DNA from 3 places in the Streptomyces sp. NPDC001222 genome. Region 3 is predicted to be linked to each of the others. Evidence: riboswitches for the same ligand, from Rfam matches in the RefSeq annotation. Region 3 holds a riboswitch; each other region holds the start of a gene.

Region 1 (6,433 bases), on a different contig from region 3:
GGACCAGCAGGCGCTGCTCGTACCGCCCCGACGGGAAGGACGCGCAGTCCCCGACCGCGTACACGTCCGGCACCGAGGTGCGCAGGTGCTCGTCGGCCGGCACCTCCCCGTGCGCGCCCAGCTCGATGCCCGAGCCGGCGAGCCACGCCGTGGCCGGACGCGCGCCGATGCCCACGACCACCGCGTCCGCGGGCACCCGGGACCCGTCGTCGAGCACCACGGCCCCGGGCTCGATGCGGTCCACGCGCGCGTGGGTGCGCAAATCCGCCCCGCTGTCCGCGTACCAGACCGCCATCGGGGCGGCCACCTCCGCGGGCAGCGCTCCCGCGAGCGGCCGGTCCGCGGCCTCCACCACGGTCACGGCGCAGCCCGCCTCGCGCGCGGCGGTGGCGAACTCGGCACCGATCCAGCCCGCGCCCACGACCACGATGTCGTGCTGCTCGGCGAGGACCGGCCGCAGCCGCTCGGCGTCGTCCAGCGTGCGCAGCAGATGCACCCCGGGGACGCCTTCGGCGCCCGGCAGCTGGATCGGTTCCGCTCCGGTGGCGAGGACGAGCACGTCGTAGGGGACGGGTCCCTCCACGGTGTCCAGTTCGTGGTCGCGGGTGCGCAGGCCGACCACCTCGCAGCCCAGCCGCAGCTCGATGCCGAGGGCCTCGAAGTCGACGTCGAAGGCTGAGCCCTCGGCCTTGCCGAGCAGCACGGCCTTGGACAGCGGCGGCCTGTCGTACGGCTGGTGCGGCTCCGCACCGATCAGCGTCACCCGGCCGGTGAACCCCTGCTCGCGCAGCGCGACCGCGGTCTGCACCCCGGCCATGCCCGCACCCACGACGACGACGCGCCGTGCCGAATCGCCCCGCTCCTGCGTCTGCTCGCTCACCTGATCACCCTAGCCAACTGACAATGTGTCAGTCAGCGGGCATGCTGAGTGACCTGCTGCACAGCACTCGTCCCGCTGCCTGCCGCGACCCCGCCCGAGCAGTGCCTGCCGGAGACCGGGGGTCCCCTTGCGCCTACCCGCCGCGGCTCCGCACAACCTCGGCCCCCCGGGAGGCTCCCTTACCGGCGCGGACGGCCACGGATTAGGGTGGCCCCCGTACAAGCACTCGCGGGAGCCCGGACGCACCGGGCTGAGAGGGAGGCTGGCCGGCCTCCGACCGTACGAACCTGATCCGGATCATGCCGGCGAAGGGAGGGGGCTGAACGCCCATGTCACCCACACGTACCTCGGACGTCCTCGTCGTCGGGGGCGGGGTCATCGGACTCGTCACGGCCTGGCGCGCCGCGCAGCGCGGGCTCGCCACGACCGTGGTCGATCCCGCTCCGGGTGGCGGCGCCGCCCAGGTGGCCGCGGGGATGCTGGCCGCCGTCACCGAACTGCACTACGGCGAGCAGACGCTGCTCGCGCTCAATCTGGAGTCCGCGCGGCGCTACCCGGACTTCGCCGCCGAGCTGACCGAGGCCACCGGGCAGGACCTCGGATACCGGCGGTGCGGCACGCTCGCCGTCGCGCTCGACGCCGACGACCGAGCTCATATGCGGGACCTGCATGCCCTCCAGCAGCGCTCCGGCCTCGCGTCGGAATGGCTGAGCGGCCGTGACTGCCGACGCCTGGAGCCGATGCTCGCCCCCGGGGTGCGCGGCGGGCTCAAGGTCGACGGCGACCACCAGATCGACCCGCGGCGGCTGGTCGCGGCGCTGGTCACGGCCTGTGAACGGGCCGGGGTGGGCTTCCACCGGGGCTGGGCCGAGCGGCTGACGGTGCTGCGGGGGCGGGCCGCCGGCATCCGGACCGCCGACGGCACCGACCTGGCCGCGGAGCAGGTCGTGCTGGCCGCGGGCAGTCTCAGCGGGCAGCTCGCGGGGGTGCCCGACGAGGTGCTGCCGCCCGTACGCCCCGTGAAGGGGCAGGTGCTGCGGCTGACCGTGCCGAAGCGGTACGCCCCGTTCCTGAGCCGTACCGTGCGCGCCGTCGTGCGCGGCGGCCACCTCTACCTGGTGCCGCGCGAGAACGGCGAGCTGGTGGTCGGCGCGACCAGCGAGGAACTGGGCTGGGACACGACGGTCACCGCGGGCGGGGTCTACGAGCTGCTGCGCGACGCGCACGAGCTGGTCCCGGGGATCACCGAGCTGGCGCTCACCGAGACCCGGGCCGGACTGCGCCCGGGCTCCCCGGACAACGCGCCGCTGCTCGGCCCGACCGAGCTGGACGGCCTGCTGCTGGCCACGGGCCACTACCGCAACGGCGTCCTGCTCACCCCGGTGACCGGCGATGTCATGGCCCACGTTCTGACCACGGGCGGCCTCCCGGACGAGGCGCGCCCCTTCACCCCTCGGCGGTTCGCCGCCACCGCGCTCACGGAGCAGCCCGCATGAACATCTCGGTCAACGGAGAGTCCCGCCAGTTCGCTCCCGGCACGGCGCTCGACGCCGTCGTACAGGCCCTCACCGGTGCCCGTTCGGGAGTGGCCGCCGCCCTCAACGAAACCGTCGTCCCGCGCACGCAGTGGCCGTCGACCGCCCTCCATGAAGGTGATCGCGTCGAGGTCCTCACCGCCGTTCAGGGAGGCTGATCCCATGGCCGACGATCCCTTCGTCCTCGGTGGCACGACGTTCTCGTCCCGGCTGATCATGGGGACCGGCGGCGCGCCGAGCCTCGATGTCATGGAACGGGCGCTGGTGGCCTCCGGCACGGAGCTGACGACGGTCGCGATGCGCCGCGTCGACGCCTCGGTGCACGGCTCGGTGCTGTCCGTGCTCGACCGCCTCGGGATCCGGGTGCTGCCCAACACCGCCGGCTGCTTCACCGCGGGCGAGGCGGTGCTCACCGCCCGTCTCGCGCGCGAGGCGCTCGGCACGGATCTGGTGAAGCTGGAGGTCATCGCCGACGAGCGGACCCTGCTGCCCGACCCGATCGAGCTGCTGGACGCGGCCGAGACCCTGGTCGACGACGGTTTCACCGTGCTGCCGTACACGAACGACGATCCGGTCCTCGCCCGGAAGCTGGAGGACGTCGGCTGCGCGGCGATCATGCCGCTCGGCTCGCCGATCGGCTCCGGGCTCGGCATCCGCAATCCGCACAACTTCCAGCTGATCGTCGAGCACGCCCGCGTGCCGGTGATCCTGGACGCGGGCGCGGGCACTGCCTCGGACGTGGCCCTGGCCATGGAGCTGGGGTGCGCGGGGGTGATGCTCGCCTCGGCCGTCACCCGGGCGCAGGAACCGGTCCTGATGGCGGAGGCCATGCGGCACGCCGTGGAGGCGGGCCGCATGGCCCGGCGGGCGGGGCGCATCCCGCGTCGGCACTTCGCGGAGGCGTCGTCCCCGACGGAGGGCTTGGCGCGCCTGGATCCTGAGCGGCCCGCCTTCTGAGACCCCGGCCCGGCCGTCCCTCGCGCGGGGACGGCCGGGCCGCGTGCGGTCCGCGTCACAGCTCGGCTGCAGTCATGCCCCGGGCAAGCCGGAGCGGAGGGGACCGACAGTGGTCCCTCGTAGACTCACCAGCGTGGATACGACCCTTCAGGACCCTCTCGTCGGGCAGGTGCTCGACGGCCGCTATCGCGTCGACGCGCGGATCGCGATCGGCGGGATGGCCACGGTCTACCGGGCCCTGGACACCCGCCTCGACCGTGTCCTCGCGCTCAAGGTGATGCACCCGGCGCTGGCGGCCGACGCGACGTTCGTGGAGCGCTTCATCCGCGAGGCCAAGTCGGTCGCGCGCCTGGCCCACCCCAATGTGGTGCAGGTCTTCGACCAGGGCGCCGACGGGTCCTACGTGTATCTCGCCATGGAGTACATCGCGGGCTGCACCCTGCGGGACGTGTTGCGCGAGCGGGGGGCGCTGCAGCCGCGTGCCGCCCTGGACATCATGGAGCCGGTGCTCGCCGCGCTCGGCGCCGCGCACCGCGCCGGTTTCGTGCACCGGGACATGAAGCCGGAGAACGTCCTGATAGGCGACGACGGCCGGGTCAAGGTGGCCGACTTCGGTCTCGTCCGAGCCGTCGACACCGTCACGAACACCACGGGCGCCGTCCTCGGCACCGTCTCCTATCTCGCCCCGGAGCAGATGGAACACGGCACGGCCGACCCCCGGGTCGATGTGTACGCGTGCGGGGTGGTGCTGTACGAGATGCTGACCGGCGCCAAGCCGCACGGCGGCGACTCCCCCGCCCAGGTGCTCTACCAGCATCTGAACGAGGACGTGCCGCCGCCGTCGGCCGCCGTGCCGGGGCTGGCGATCGAGCTCGACGAACTGGTCACGGCGGCGACCGCCCGCAACCCCGAGCTGCGTCCGGGCGATGCGGTGGCGCTGCTCGGACAGGTGCTCGACGCCCGCAGCGAGCTCACCGCGGAGCAGCTGGACGCCGTACCGCCGGGCGCCCTCGCCGCGGAGCACGACAACGCCGGGGACCGTACGAGCGTGATCCCGCGTCTGCTGCCGGTCCGCCCCGTGGACGGCGAGGACTCCACCCACCACACGGCCGTGCTCAACCGGACGAGCGTGCTGCGGACCCCGCCGCCCGAGCCCGCCACGCGCCCCGCGCGCCCCCGCCGGCTGCTCGCGCTCGTCCTCGCCGCGCTGGTGGTGTTCGGCGTCGGTGCGGGCGTCTGGTACATCAACTCCGGCCAGTTCACCAAGGTGCCGCCGCTGCTGGCGAAGACCGAGGCGGAGGCGCGGACCCGGCTGAAGCGGGCCGACCTGGAGGTCGGTCAGGTCCGGCACGCCTACAGCGACACGGTGCGGCAGGGCACCGTGATCAGCACCGATCCGTCGGCGGGTGAGCGGATACGCTCCCATGACTCGGTGACGCTGACCGTCTCGGACGGCCCCGAGACGGTGCAGGTGCCCGATGTGAAGGGTGACCCTCTGGCCAGGGCGCAGGAGCGGCTGAAGCAGGCCGGCCTGGTCCCGGGCATGGTCACGCAGGCGTTCAGCGACGACGTGTCCAAGGGCTCGGTGATCGGCACGGACCCGGGGGCGGGCACCAAGCGCCACGGCGGTTCGGCGATCGCGCTCACCGTCAGCGAGGGCAGACCGGTGGAGGTTCCCCAGGTCGCCGGCTCCGACCTCGACGAGGCCACGGCTCAGCTGCAGGACGAGGGCCTGAAGGTGAAGATCGCGGACACGCAGGTCACCTCGGAGTTCGACGCCGGAAAGGTCGCCCGGCAGTCCCCGGACCCGGGCAAGCAGGTCGCCGAGGGCGACACGGTCACGCTGACGATCTCCAAGGGCCGCGAGCAGGTCGAGGTGCCGGACGTGGTCGGCGACAACGTCGACGACGCGCGCAAGACCCTGGAGGCGGCGGGCTTCCAGGTCGAGGAGGACCGCGGTCTGCTGGGCCTGTTCGGCGACACGGTCAAGCACCAGTCGGTGAAGGGCGGGCAGAAGGCGCCCAAGGGGTCCACGATCACCCTGAAGATCCGCTGAGGCCCGGGGGACGCCCGGCCGCCCGGGCGTCCGGGCCCGCGTGACACCCTGGGAGCGTGAGCACCTCCCAGTCCCCCGGCGCGTCCGCCGCCGTCCGCAATCCCGTCGGCAGTCATGTCCCCGTGGCGGGAGGTCTGCACTCCGTCGGGCTGGCCTATGCACGGGACATCGGGGCCGAGACCGTGCAGGTCTTCGTCGCCAATCCCCGGGGCTGGGCGACCCCGCCCGGCAATCCGCGCCAGGACGAGGCCTTCCGGGGCGCGTGTGCCGCCGGGTCGACACCGGTGTACGTACACGCTCCGTATCTGATCAACTTCGGCTCGCACACCGAGGCGACCGTCGAGATGTCGGTGGAATCCCTGCGGCACTCGCTGCGCCGGGGCCGTGAGATCGGGGCGCTGGGCGTCGTCGTGCACACCGGGAGCGCCACCGGCGGGCGGGAGCGGGCGGTCGCCCTGAGACAGGTGCGTGAGCGGATGCTGCCCCTGCTGGACGAGCTGACACACGACGACGACCCGTACCTCCTGCTGGAGTCGACCGCGGGCCAGGGCGCCTCGTTGTGCTCGCGCACCTGGGACTTCGGGCCGTACTTCGAGGCGCTGGACGCGCATCCCCGGCTGGGCGTGTGCCTGGACACCTGCCATGTCTTCGCGGCCGGGCACGATCTGACGGGGCCGAGCGGTATGCATCAGACGCTGGATCTGCTGGTGGACACCGTCGGCGAGGGGCGGCTGAAGCTGATCCACGCGAACGACTCCATGGAGGGGGCCGGCGCCCACCGGGACCGGCACGCCAACATCGGCTCCGGCCATATCGGCGAGGACCCGTTCCGTGCCCTGATGACCCACCCGGCCACCGCGGGCGTTCCCCTGGTCATCGAGACACCGGGCGGCAAGGAAGGTCATGCGGCGGACGTGGAGCGCCTGAAGAAGCTGCGGGAGGGCTGACCTGCCCGGGCCTGGTCCCGCGCGGTCGCCGCGGCGGGCTCAGAGCTCGGGGCCGTCG
Region 2 (6,433 bases), on a different contig from region 3:
GTAGTCGTTCATCGCGTTGCTGCACAGGGCCGCGAGCGCCACGGCCAGCAGTCCGAAGGCGCCCGCCGTGCCGCCGCCCAGCAGCGTGTCCACCCCTGTGGCCGTCTGGTCGGTCAGCGCGGACGCGCCCCACAGCCCGAGGGCCTGGACGGCCACGTAGGACACCACGAGCCCGAGCAGCGTGCACCAGAACATCCGGGAGCGGGACGTGGCACGCGGCAGATAGCGGCTGAAGTCGCTGGCGTACGGGGCCCAGGACAGGGCCAGACTGAGGGCGATGGTGCTGGTCAGCACGAACGCGCCCGCCCGGTCGGCGCCGTGTGCGCTGCCCGTCGCGGCCACCTGGACGCTGCCGGACATCCGCAGGGCGATCAGCGTGAAGGCGGCCGCGAGCACGAAGGTCATGACGATCTGGAGGCGGTGGATGGCCTCGTAGCCGAGGACGCCCAGGGCCCCCTGCGCCAGCATGATGACGAGGACACCCAGCCAGAACGGCCAGCCGCACAGCCGCGCCAGCGCGTCCCCGCCGAAGAGCCCGATCAGGGCGTCCCAGGCGACCGACGACAGCCACTGCAGCACACCGGGCAGCGCGACCGCACGCCCGAACGCGAGCCGGGCGAGGGGGAGCTGCCCCGCGCCGGTGCGACTGCCCCAGGTGCTCAGATAGGCGGTGGGCACCGCGCCGATCAGTGTGCCGAGGACGACGGCGGCGAGCGCGGTGGTGAAGTCAAGGCCGAGCGCGATGCCTATGGTGCCGGTGAACACACCGGTCATGGTCAGATTGGGTGCGAACCACACGGTGAACAGCCGGCCCGCGCCGCCGTAGCGATGGGTCTCGGGGACCGGTTCGATGCCGTGCCCCTCGATCCGGAGATCGCCGGGAGCGCTGGGCATCCGGCCGTCGAAGACGGCTCGCCGGCTGTCGGCGGGCAGCCCGCCGGGAACATGCGCCAAAGGCATGAAAGACATCCCTCCGCCAGTACGAACTGGTTCAGGTTCGACGGGTGTGATCTCAGCCCCTGGCGGGGCACCCCGTGTCCGGTACGGCGGCAAGGTTAACCCGAGCCCTGGGATGTGCCATACGGAAGGGCCACTGCCGGATCCTGCAGCGGCCCTTCTGCTCTACGACGTGCCGTGTCAGCGCCGGGTGTAGATGAAGCCGGTCTTGTCGACCTCGTCGCCGGAGCGGCCGTGGAATCCGGCGATCTGCCAGCCGCTGGGCGCCGTGCGTGTCACGCAGTCGGAGGTCGTGGTGCCGCCCGCCAGGCTGTTTCCGAGATTGGTCGTGAACTTGGCGTAGAAGATCCTCGTGTGGCCGTCGTACTGGCCCTCGCACAGCTGCGCGCTCGTCACGTACTCGCCGCTGCCCAGGGTGAGGGACGAGGCCGTGCCGCCGGTGCCGCCGTGGGCGAGCGTGGTGCCGTTGCTCAGTGTCAGGCCGATGCGGTCGACGCGGGAGCCGCTGCGCAGGGTGATGCTCGTGGCGCGCGCGCCCGCCGGGACGCTGTCGATGTCGTCGAAGTAGTCCCCGTGCGGCCCGCCGAACTGGTCACTGAGCTGGAAGGCGGAGTTGCGCGACCAGCCGAACGTCGCGGTGATCGGGTCGTGGTCGGAGAGCATGAGCCCGTCGTCGGTGAGGAACTTCGCGTGCTCGTTGTTGTACGAGGTGGCGTTCAGTGAGACGAGCGTGCTGCCCCGGTAGAGGACCTTGTCGACGACCTCGCAGCTGTTCGTGGCCGCGTTCTCGTCGCAGACCAGCGCGTCGCTGCCCTTGGCGGGCGGGGTGCCGCCGCGTATGAGCTGGACCCAGGCGTCGGTGAGGCCGTTGGCCGCGGCGAACTCCGCGATGGTGTCACCGGAGCGGGTGTAGCGGGTGTTGGTGTCGCCCATCACCACGACGGCGTCGCCCGCGGAGTGGGTGCGGATGAAGTCCGTCAGCTGGCTGAGGTTGTCCGCGCGCGAGGCCAGGTCGCCGGCGTTCGTCCCCGCGTTGGTGTGCAGGTTGTAGAAGTCGACGTACACGCCCTCGGCGAGCCGCTCCCGCATGAACGTGAAGCCCTTGGGGGTGAGGCAGTCGCCCGAGTCGTACTGGCACGAGTTCCAGTGGACGCGCTCGAAGTCATCGGTGTCGTACGGCAGGTCGGACAGGGTGTTGAGGCCGCTGCCGATGCCGGCCCCGCCGCTGGTGGGCGTGCGGTAGGGGTGTGTGTCGGAGGCGTACAGGTAGGAGTGGTAGTTGAAGTCCTCCTGCACATGGACGATGTCGTACGGGCCGAGCCGCCCGCCGATCGTCGTCGTGCTCGACTGACGGGGCGTCGGGGCGCTGGAGAGGCCTTCGGGGAGGCCCGCGACGTTGTAGCTGAGCACGCGGAACGTGCCCGAGTCGGCCGCCTGAGCGGCGGGTGCGGCGGTGGTGAGTCCACCGAACACGGCGGCCGTCGCCGCGAGGGTGGCGAGGAGTCTGCGCATGGGGGTACGGCTCCTGGGGTGACGAGGGGGATGTTGCGCGCATGCCAAAACGCAGCGGCCAACGTAGCGGCCGAAGCTGTGAGGGAATGCGCTTTCTGCCGCTTCGGGCAAGACTTCACCCAACGGTCGCCCCAGCGTCGACGACGACCCTAGGCCGCGTGTTCCAGGACCTCCTGCGCCACGTTCTTGTCCAGAGCCGCACGCACCAACGCGGCCGACAGCACGGCCGGTTCGGTGTCCCCGGCGAGCCGCACCAGCCGCTGCGGGTCCTTGGGCAGACCGAGCCGCTCCGCCCCGGACAGGGCCTTGGCGTCCAGATAGGGCCCCACCTCCGGCCAGACCCGCTGCACCTCCCGCAGAAAGATGTCGGCCCCCGCCGGCCCCATCCCCGGTATCTCCTGGAGCAACCGGCGCAGCTCAGGAACGTCCCCGTGCGCCTCCTTCCGCATCCGCCGCAGATCGCCACCCCAACGCTCCGTCAACAGCTCGGCGCCGTCGCCGAGCTGGGTCGCCGTGCGCTCGTCGTAGCGCCGGTAGCCGCCGCGCCCCAGCGCGTCCACGCGCTCCTGCCAGTCGGCCCCGGCCATGCGCCGCGGATCCCGCAGACCCGCCTCCTGCAGCGCCCGCACCGTCTCGAGGGCGATCGAGGTGCGGATGCGGGCGCTGAGCAGCAGGGACATCAGCAGCAGCCGATAGAGCGGCTGCGGGGTGTCCTTCAGCGGGATGCCGGCCTCCTCGGCATACGTGTGACCGTGCTCGCCGAGCAGTTCCGCGACGACACGGTCCGCCTTGTCCTGGCGAGGCACGGGGTCTCACCGCCCCGGCCTGAGCGGGTCGTGGCCGATCGTCATCAACCGGTGGCGCCGCTCGTCGTCCACCACCTCGGGCTCGTTCTCCAGGTCCTGCCCGTCCGTCACGGTGTCCACGACCTCGCGCATCACCTCGACGTCGTCGTCGGTCAGATCCGTGCGCCGCTTCTGCAGGATCGCGAGGACATGCCGCCCCGTCGGCGGGCCCGCCCGCTCGGGCAGCGGCTCGGTGTCCTCGCCCGCGTCCCGGACCCGCAGCCAGGCCGCGAGTTCCTGGGACGTCATGTTCACCACGCGGTGGAACTCGGCCCACAGCGCGTCCATCTCCAGGGCGTCGGTCATGGCGTACTCCTCTCCGCCCTCGGTGGCGGGGCCCTGTCCGTCCCCGGAGGGACGGGCCCGGCCGCTCCGGTTCAGTCCTCCCGCGGCCAGTTCTCGGCGTCGAACATCCAGCGCTGCTTCTCCAGCTCCGCGGTGAGACCGATCAGCAGGTCCTGGGTGACCGGATCGGCCTTCTCCGTGGCGTCGATCCGGGTGCGCAGCCGTCCGATCGCCGTCTGCAGCGACTCCGCCATCAGTCGTACGACGTCCGTGTCCCGCAGCCGGCCGTCCTTCACGCCCGGCAGACCGAAGGCGGACGCGACGGTCTCCGGCCGCCCGTCCGGCGGGACGCCCAGCGCGGCGGCCCGCTCGGCCACCGTGTCGGCGTACGAGCGTGCCGTGGCCACCACCTCGTCCAGCTGGAGGTGGATCGAACGGAACCTCGGTCCGACGATGTTCCAGTGGGCCTGCTTTCCGACGAGCGACAACCCCAGCAGATCCACCAGGGTCTCCTGCAGGGCGTCCCCCGTGACCCGGCGTGCGGGTTCGGTCAGCGTGCCGTGCACCACGGTCATCGCGCGCTTCTCCTTGTCCTCTGTGTACTCGGCGTGCGGTCTTTCGCGGTCCGGAGCAGCTCGTCGCGTTCCTGCTCACCCGTGCCGCCCCAGACGCCCGCCGTCTGCCCGCTGCGCAGCGCCCAGTCCAGGCACTCGCCGATCACCGGGCAGCGACGGCAGACGCGCTTGGCGGCGGCGGTCTCCTCCAGTGCGGGCCCTGAGGACCCCACCGGGAAGAACAGGTCGGGGTCCTCGCCCACGCATGCCGCGTGCCGCAACCACTCCATGGCCGCCCGGGTGCCCGAGGCGGATGGGGTGAAACCCGGTGCGGGCACGCCCGGGAACGGATCGGGGAACTTCCCGGCGGGCCGTCCGCGGTCTATAGTTCAAAACTAGCGGTGCTAATTAATGGTTGAGGCCGGTCAGGAGTCCCGTCGTGCGTACCGTCCACTTCGCGGCAGCCCGCCGCACCCCCATCGGCAAGCTGCGCGGCGCGCTGTCCTCCGTACGGCCCGACGACCTGGCCGCGGCCGTGATCCGCGACCTGGTCGCGCAGGTGCCCGGCCTCGACCCGGGCCGTGTCGACGACGTCTACTGGGGCGCCGCCAACCAGTCCGGCGAGGACAACCGCAACGTCGCCCGCATGGCCGTCCTCCTCGCCGGGTTGCCCGCATCCGTCCCGGGCGCCACGGTCAACCGGCTGTGCGCCTCCGGCCTGGAGGCGGTGACGGCCGCCGCCCGCACGATCGCGGCGGGCGAGGCGGACATCGTGCTCGCGGGCGGCTCCGAGTCCATGAGCCGCGCTCCCTTCGTGCTGCCCCGCCCCGACGAGGTCCTGCCGCACCGTATGGAGACCGCCGACACCCGTCTCGGCTGGCGCCTGGTCAACCCCGCGATGAAGGACCTCCACGGACTGCTGTCCATGGGGGAGACCGCTGAGGAGGTGGCGGAGCGGTACGGCATCGAGCGCGCCCGCCAGGACGAGTTCGCGCTGCGCAGCCACCGCCGGGCCGCGGACGCCCGCAAGAACGGCTGGTTCGACGGCGAACTGTTGCCCGTGACCAGGCCGGACGGGGTGGTGGTCGCCGCCGACGAATGCGTCCGCGAGGACACCTCGTACGAGAAACTCGCCAGGCTCCGGCCGGTCTTCCGCGAGGACGGCACCGTCACCGCGGGCAACGCCTCGCCCATGAACGACGGTGCCGCCGGACTTCTCCTCGTCAGCGAGGAAGCCCTGGACGAGCTGGGCCTGGAGTCCCTCGGCCGCTATGTCGCGGGCGCCTCGGCCGGTGTCCACCCGGACGTGATGGGCATCGGGCCCGTCCCCGCCACCGAGAAGGCCCTCGCCCGTGTCGGCTGGACGATCGGCTCCATCGAGGAGGCCGAGCTCAACGAGGCGTTCGCCGCCCAGACCCTCGCCTGCGTCGACCGTCTGGGCATCGACCCGGAGCTGGTCAACCCCGACGGCGGCGCCATCGCCCTCGGGCACCCGCTCGGCTGCTCGGGCGCACGCATCCTGACGACCCTGCTGCATCGGATGCGTCGCACCGGAGCGGCCCGCGGTCTCGCCACGATGTGCGTGGGGGTCGGTCAGGGCAGCACGGTGCTCGTGGAACGCCCGTAGCCCCTTGCCCCCCGCCCGGCGCAGTGCGGCGGGCCGGTGGACGACGGAGAGCGCGGGCCCCCGCTCGGCGGTCGTCGCGGTCGTGATCTACTGCCACGACACCGACGATCGACGAGAAGCCGAGGCGATGACCCGACACTGCTGCGCGGCGATGACGGACCGGGTGAACCGGGAGTGCGAGCGGCACGACGACGCTTTTGCCTGCCCGGACGCGTTGATTCTGTTCACCGCGCGGTTCCGGGAGTACGGGCTCGTCGTCCACGACGGCGGTACGTCGAGCATCGGGATCGACTTCTGTCCCTGGTGCGGGCAGCGGCTCCCCGAGTCGCAGCGGGACCGGTGGTTCGAGGAGTTGGAGAGCCGTGGCATCGATCCGTGGAACGATGAGATCCCCGCTGAGTTCCAGGACGACCGCTGGCTCGGCGTTTCGGGCGGGAGCCTTTGATGCGGTCGGCGCGGTTTGTCGGGCATGAGCCGCTGATATCCACCAGGGGGCGATGCGTGGGCGGAGGACCGGTCTCCGCATGAACACGATGTCGCTCTGGAACATGTCGACCTGGGGGTTCGTCGCGCTGGCCGGCGCGGCGATGCTCGTCGGCTTCTCCAAGACCGCCGTGAGCGGCGCCAACACCATCAGCCTCGCGATCTTCGCC
Region 3 (6,433 bases):
GTACGAGTCCGGTGGATGTTCGCGTGGTGAACATCATCTTGCCTGGGCGGTGCCGCCCCATTCCGCTACCGGAGCGCAGAACTCGGTGGGCACCCTGCCCGGGCCGTCCGTGGGCCGTCCGTGGGCCGTCCGAGGGTGGTCGGTCTCGACGCGCAACGACGACCGATGACGGCCGCCCGAAGGGACAGCCCAGGTCACCCGATTGGATCTGCGACACTGGTAACGCCATGCCTAAGCCCGGAGAACTCACTTTCGTCGCGCCGCGCGGAGCCAAGACCCCGCCGCGGCATCTTGCCGATCTCACGCCCGCCGAGCGCAAGGAGGCGGTCGCCGCGATCGGCGAGAAGCCGTTCCGCGCCAAGCAGCTCTCGCAGCACTACTTCGCGCGGTACTCGCACGAGCCGGAGCAGTGGACCGACATCCCCGCCGCCTCGCGCGGCAGGCTCCAGGAGGCGCTGCTCCCGGAGCTGATGACGGTCGTACGGCATCTGTCGACCGACGAGGAGACCACCCGCAAGACGCTGTGGCGGCTCTTCGACGGGACGCTCGTGGAGTCCGTGCTCATGCGCTACCCCGACCGGGTCACCATGTGCATCAGCTCCCAGGCGGGCTGCGGGATGAACTGCCCGTTCTGTGCCACCGGTCAGGCCGGCCTCGACCGCAACCTGTCCACCGCGGAGATCGTGCACCAGATCGTGGACGGCATGCGGGCGCTGCGCGACGGTGAGATCCCCGGCGGCCCGGCGCGGCTGTCCAACATCGTCTTCATGGGCATGGGCGAGCCTCTCGCCAACTACAAGCGCGTCGTCGGCGCCATCCGCGCCCTCACCGACCCCGCGCCGGACGGGCTCGGGCTGTCGCAGCGAGGGATCACCGTGTCGACCGTAGGCCTGGTGCCGGCCATCCACCGCTTCGCCGACGAGGGCTTCAAGTGCCGTCTCGCGATCTCGCTGCACGCGCCGGACGACGAGCTGCGTGACACTCTCGTGCCCGTCAACACGCGGTGGAAGGTGCGCGAGGTCCTCGACGCCGGGTTCGAGTACGCCGAGAGGTCCGGACGCCGGCTGTCCATCGAGTACGCCCTGATCCGGGACATCAACGACCAGGCGTGGCGCGGTGACCGGCTCGGCCGGCTGCTCAAGGGCAAGCCCGTGCACGTCAATCTGATCCCGCTCAACCCGACGCCCGGCTCCAAGTGGACCGCGTCACGGCCCGAGGACGAGAAGGCGTTCGTCGAGGCGATCGCCGCCCATGGAGTGCCGGTGACCATCCGGGACACCCGGGGCCAGGAGATCGACGGAGCGTGTGGTCAGCTGGCGGCCACCGAGCGGTAGTCTGATGGTCGTCCTATCTCATAGTCCGTAATCAGTCATAGCTGTTCACGGCTGTTCATATCTGCATATTCCGACAGGGGAGCGCCACAGCGCTGAGAGTGCGGGAGAGTCCGCAGACCCTCTGAACCTCGCCCAGGTCATTCTGGGTAGGAAGTTCGGTCTTCACTCGAGCTGTTGCGCCCTGCCCGGGGCCCTTCGGGGCTCCCGGGCGGGGCCGCGTCTCTTCCTGGTCACCTCCAGGAGGAATTCAGTGAGCATCACCGGCAGGCAGTTCGCGGCCGTTGCCGTCGGGCTGGGCATGGTCACGCTGTCCGCGTGCGGATCGTCCGGCTCCACCGCAGGGAGCGGCGGCGATCCCAAGACCGTGACCCTCGTCAGCCACGACTCATGGGCCGCCTCCAAGAGCGTCATCGCGGCGTTCGAGAAGGAGTCCGGCTACCACGTCAAGGTCCTCCCGGACGGCGACGCGGGTCAGGCCGTCAACAAGGCGATCCTCACCAAGGACAACCCGCAGGGCGACGTCTTCTTCGGCGTCGACAACACGCTGCTCTCCCGGGCCCTCGACAACGGGCTCTTCCAGCCGTACAGGGCCAAGGGGCTCGACCAGGTCGGCGCGCAGTACCGGCTGGACGGGGACAAGAACCGGGTCACCCCGATCGACTACGGCGACATCTGCGTCAACTACGACAAGAAGTACTTCGCCGACCACAAGCTCGCCCCGCCGGCCTCCTTCGACGACCTCGCCAAGCCCGCCTACAAGAACCTCCTCGTCACCGAGAACGCCGCCACCTCCTCGCCGGGCCTCGGCTTCCTGCTCGGCACCGCCGCGCAGTACGGCGACAAGGGCTGGCAGGAGTACTGGAACAAGCTCAAGGACAACGGCGTGAAGGTGGTCGACGGCTGGGAGCAGGCCTACGACCAGGAGTTCTCCGGTTCGGCCGGCGGCAGGAAGGCGGGCGGCGACCGGCCGCTCGTCGTGTCGTACGCCTCCTCCCCGCCCGCCGAGGTCGTCTACGCCAAGCCGCGGCCCACGACCGCGCCGACCGGCGTCGCGACCGGCACCTGCTTCCGCCAGATCGAGTTCGCCGGACTGCTGACCAACGCTCACAACCCCAAGGGTGCCAAGGCGTTCCTCGACTTCCTGATCAGCAGGAGGTTCCAGGAGGACATGCCGCTCAACATGTACGTCTACCCGGTCGTGCGGGGCGCGCGGGTGCCCGCCGAGTTCACCGAGTACGGGCCCGCCGCCAAGAACCCCGAGACCATGGCCCCGACGAAGATCGCCGCCAGCCGTGACCAGTGGGTCAGGTCGTGGACGTCGCTCGTACTGAAGTAACCCCGAGGAAGCGGGCGAACCGGGGCGCCGCGGCGCGCCTCGGGCTGATGGCCCTGCCTGTCGCGTTCTTCGCGGTCTTCTTCGCCTACCCCGTCGCCGCGATCGTCGCGCGCGGTCTGCGCGTCGACGGGGTATGGCGCCTCGGGCGCCTGGCGGACGTGCTCGCACAGCCGGACATCCGGCATGTGCTGTGGTTCACCACCTGGCAGGCGCTCGTCTCCACCGCGCTCACCCTGCTCGTGGCGATGCCCGGCGCCTATGTCTTCGCCCGGCTGGACTTCGCCGGCAAGCAGCTGCTGCGCGCGGTCGTCACCGTCCCGTTCGTGCTGCCCACGGTGGTCGTCGGCACGGCCTTCCTGGCGCTCGTCGGCCGCGGCGGACTCCTCGACGACCTGTGGGGCGTCCGGCTCGACACCACCGTGTGGGCCATCCTGCTCGCGCATGTCTTCTTCAACTACGCGGTCGTCGTCCGCACGGTCGGCGGCCTGTGGGCGCAGCTCGACCCGCGCCAGGAGCAGGCCGCGCGGGTGCTCGGCGCCTCCCGCGCCGCCGCATGGCGGACGGTGACGCTGCCCGCCCTCGGCCCGGCGGTGGCCGCCGCCGGCCTCATGGTCTTCCTGTTCACCTTCACCTCGTTCGGCGTGGTGCAGATCCTGGGCGGCCCCACCTTCTCCACCCTGGAGGTGGAGATCTACCGGCAGACCTCCGAGATCTTCGACCTGTCCACGGCCGCCGTGCTGACGATCGTGCAGTTCCTGGCGGTCGGCGCGATCCTCCTGGTGCACGCCTGGACCGTGCGCCGCCGGGAGAGTGCGCTCCGGCTGGTCGACGCGTCCCGCACGGCGCGCAGACCGCGCGGGGCCGGCCAGTGGGCGCTGCTCGTCTCGGTCCTCGCCACCGTCGCCGTCCTGCTCGTCCTGCCGCTCGCCGTGCTCGTCGCCCGGTCGCTCGACGCGTCCGGGTTCGCGTACTACGCGGCCCTCACGCACACGGACGGCGGCACCTTCCTCGTCGCGCCGGTCAACGCGATCGGCAACTCCCTGGCGTACGCCGCCGCCGCCACCCTCATCGCCGTGCTGATCGGCTCGCTCGCCGCCGCGGCCCTCGCCCGCCGGGACGCCGGCCGCCTGGTACGGGGCTTCGACGCGCTGCTGATGCTGCCGCTGGGCGTGTCCGCCGTGACCGTCGGCTTCGGGTTCCTGATCTCCCTCGACCGGCCGCCGCTGGACCTGCGCGGTTCCTGGATCCTGGTGCCGCTCGCACAGGCCCTGGTGGGCGCCCCCTTCGTCGTACGGACCATGCTGCCCGTGCTGCGGGCCGTCGACGAGCGGCTGCGGGAGGCGGCGGCCGTGCTCGGTGCCTCACCCTGGCGGGTGTGGCGGGAGGTCGACCTGCCGATCGTGCGGCGGGCGCTGCTGATCGCGGCCGGGTTCGCGTTCGCGGTGTCGCTGGGCGAGTTCGGGGCGACCGTGTTCATCGCCCGGCCCGGCAACCCCACGCTGCCCGTCGCGGTGGCGCGGCTGCTCGCGCGGCCCGGCGACCTCAACTACGGCCAGGCGATGGCCCTTTCGACGATCCTGATGGTGGTGTGCGCGGTGGCGCTGCTGGTCCTGGAGCGGTTGCGGACCGATCGGACGGGGGAGTTCTGACGATGCTCACGCTTGAGCGGGCGACCGTACGTTTCCGGGGAGGCACCGCGCTCGACGGAGTCGACCTCGCGGTCGCCGAGCACGAGGTGGTGTGCGTGCTCGGGCCCAGCGGCGGCGGCAAGTCGACGCTGCTGCGGACCGTGGCCGGGCTGCAACCGCTGGACTCCGGGCGGGTGGTGCTCGGCGGACGCGATCTGGCCGGGGTGCCCGCGCACCGGCGCGGGGTCGGGCTGATGTTCCAGGACCACCAGCTGTTCCCGCAGCGGGACGTGGGCGGGAACGTCGCCTTCGGGCTGCGGATGCAGGGCGTCTCACGCGGCGAACGGGACGAACGAGTCAGGGAGTTGCTGGACCTCGTCGGGCTGCCCGGGGCCGCGGGACGGGCCGTCGCCACGCTCTCCGGCGGTGAGCAGCAGCGCGTCGCGCTCGCCCGTGCGCTCGCTCCCCGACCCCGGCTGCTGATGCTGGACGAGCCGCTGGGCCAGCTCGACCGGTCGCTGCGGGAGCGCCTGGTCGTCGAACTGCGGGACCTGTTCGGCCGGTTGGGCACGACCGTGCTCGCGGTCACCCATGACCAGGGCGAGGCCTTCGCGCTCGCGGACCGGGTCGTGGTGATGCGCGAGGGGCGGATCGCCCAGTCCGGTACACCCCTTGAGGTCTGGCAGCGGCCCGCGGACGCGTTCGTGGCACGCTTCCTCGGCTTCGACAACGTGGTGGAGGCGACGGTCTCCGGGGAGGCCGCGGACACGCCGTGGGGCAAGGTCCCCGTCCCAAAGGGCTCCCCGCAGGGGCCGCGCGGACTGCTCGTACGGCCCGCCGGAGTACGGCTCGTGCCGGTCTCCGAAGGACTGCGCTGCACGGTGACCGCACGAACCTTCCGCGGCACCCATGTCGCCGTCAGACTGCAGCCCGAGCAGGCACCCGCGCTGGAGGCCGCATGTCCGCTGCGTGCCGCACCGGAGCCCGGCGACGAGACCGGGGTGGTGTTCGACGGGGCCGAGGTCGCCGTCCTCGGGGACGGATCCGCCGCGTAGCCGGGCATCGGCCGCCCGGTGCCGGACACGCGCAACGGCCCGCCCCCGGGGAGGGGCGGGCCGTTGCGTTCGTACGGGCTGCCGCGTGCGTCAGTTGCTCTTCGACGCGCCGCGACGGCGCATGCCGAAGAAGACCGCGCCGCCACCGACGACGACCAGACCGGCGGCGATACCGGCGATCATCGGCGTGCTGGAGCTGGCACCGGTCTCGGCGAGGTTGGAGGTGCCGGCCGCGGGCGAGGGGGAGTTGTCACCGGCGGGAGCGGCAGGCGAGCTCGCCGACTGCGCCGGGGTGGACTCCGAGGAGGACGGGGTGGCCGACGGCTTCGGGGTCTCCGAGGCCGGGGGAGTGCTGGCCGGAGGGGTGGTCTCCGAGGTGGTGCAGGCCTTGTCCGGCGTGGTCAGGGGGTTCGGCGAGATGTTGTCGTCGACGATGCCGCTGACCGTGACATGGACGCGGTACTGGGCCTTCGGCGCCCAGTCCTCGGAGAAGCTGACCGTCGCACCCTCCTTGGTGCCCTTGACCGTCTGCTCGCCGACCTTCTTCGCGTCGGCGCCGTTCAGCTCGAGGTAGACCGAGACGGTCGCTTCCTTGCCGGAAGCGTCCGTGTCCGTGACCGTGATGACGCCCTTGCCGTTGGTGTCGCAGGACGGGACGGCGGAGAAGTCACGGATGTTGCAGGCGAGCGCGTTGCCGGCGACGCCGAGTGCGAGCGCGGCGGTGGCAGAGGCGACGCCGAGGATGCGCACTGACCGTGCGGTACGGGAGGATATGGACACGATTGCCCTTCGCGTGATGCGCAACTGCGGGGGGTTTCAGGGACGTTGCCCCAACAACAGCGTCCCCACCAGGCTCACAGGTTTATAAGCGGCGGCTAAGTGCTGTCAACGCCGATGTCCGGCATGACGCCCGTCTTTGCCGGGTCATTAACAGCCGTGATGTTTGAACGGTCGCCTGACCACCCCGACTTCCCCCGCGGTGGCACCCCCTTCACCTGCGCGGGTTCAGCCCTGGACGGCCGCGGGGTCCATCCACACGACCTCCCAGGTGTGGCCGTCGAGGTCGTCGAAGGAACGGCC

The links. A riboswitch is a leader RNA that binds a small molecule or an ion and turns the genes downstream of it on or off. The one in region 3 is predicted to bind thiamine pyrophosphate.
Region 1: linked by a shared signal. The riboswitch ahead of thiO (glycine oxidase ThiO) and the one ahead of ACFY2Z_RS40045 (thiamine ABC transporter substrate binding subunit) in region 3 are both predicted to bind thiamine pyrophosphate.
Region 2: linked by a shared signal. The riboswitch ahead of ACFY2Z_RS38785 (purine-cytosine permease family protein) and the one ahead of ACFY2Z_RS40045 (thiamine ABC transporter substrate binding subunit) in region 3 are both predicted to bind thiamine pyrophosphate.

What each region holds. Positions count from the first base shown of each region.
Region 1 covers NZ_JBIAXT010000001.1:270,259-276,691, reverse strand. The annotation lists gene ACFY2Z_RS01270 (NAD(P)/FAD-dependent oxidoreductase) at 1-880, opposite strand, end outside; TPP riboswitch at 1,099-1,211, shown strand; gene thiO (glycine oxidase ThiO) at 1,210-2,376, shown strand; gene thiS (sulfur carrier protein ThiS) at 2,373-2,573, shown strand; gene ACFY2Z_RS01255 (thiazole synthase) at 2,578-3,372, shown strand; gene pknB (Stk1 family PASTA domain-containing Ser/Thr kinase) at 3,506-5,428, shown strand; gene ACFY2Z_RS01245 (deoxyribonuclease IV) at 5,485-6,375, shown strand; gene ACFY2Z_RS01240 (sulfite oxidase-like oxidoreductase) at 6,415-6,433, opposite strand, start outside.
Region 2 covers NZ_JBIAXT010000052.1:29,522-35,954, forward strand. The annotation lists gene ACFY2Z_RS38785 (purine-cytosine permease family protein) at 1-960, opposite strand, end outside; TPP riboswitch at 952-1,045, opposite strand; gene ACFY2Z_RS38790 (jacalin-like lectin) at 1,138-2,469, opposite strand; gene ACFY2Z_RS38795 (endonuclease) at 2,619-3,275, opposite strand; gene ACFY2Z_RS38800 (DUF3140 domain-containing protein) at 3,282-3,620, opposite strand; gene ACFY2Z_RS38805 (Dps family protein) at 3,692-4,174, opposite strand; gene ACFY2Z_RS38810 (WhiB family transcriptional regulator) at 4,171-4,443, opposite strand; gene ACFY2Z_RS38815 (thiolase family protein) at 4,593-5,780, shown strand; gene ACFY2Z_RS38820 (DUF6980 family protein) at 5,785-6,225, shown strand; gene ACFY2Z_RS38825 (sulfite exporter TauE/SafE family protein) at 6,305-6,433, shown strand, end outside.
Region 3 covers NZ_JBIAXT010000060.1:7,844-14,276, reverse strand. The annotation lists gene rlmN (23S rRNA (adenine(2503)-C(2))-methyltransferase RlmN) at 228-1,334, shown strand; TPP riboswitch at 1,400-1,505, shown strand; gene ACFY2Z_RS40045 (thiamine ABC transporter substrate binding subunit) at 1,633-2,670, shown strand; gene ACFY2Z_RS40040 (ABC transporter permease) at 2,646-4,319, shown strand; gene ACFY2Z_RS40035 (ABC transporter ATP-binding protein) at 4,322-5,353, shown strand; gene ACFY2Z_RS40030 (LAETG motif-containing sortase-dependent surface protein) at 5,444-6,103, opposite strand; gene ACFY2Z_RS40025 (VOC family protein) at 6,359-6,433, opposite strand, start outside.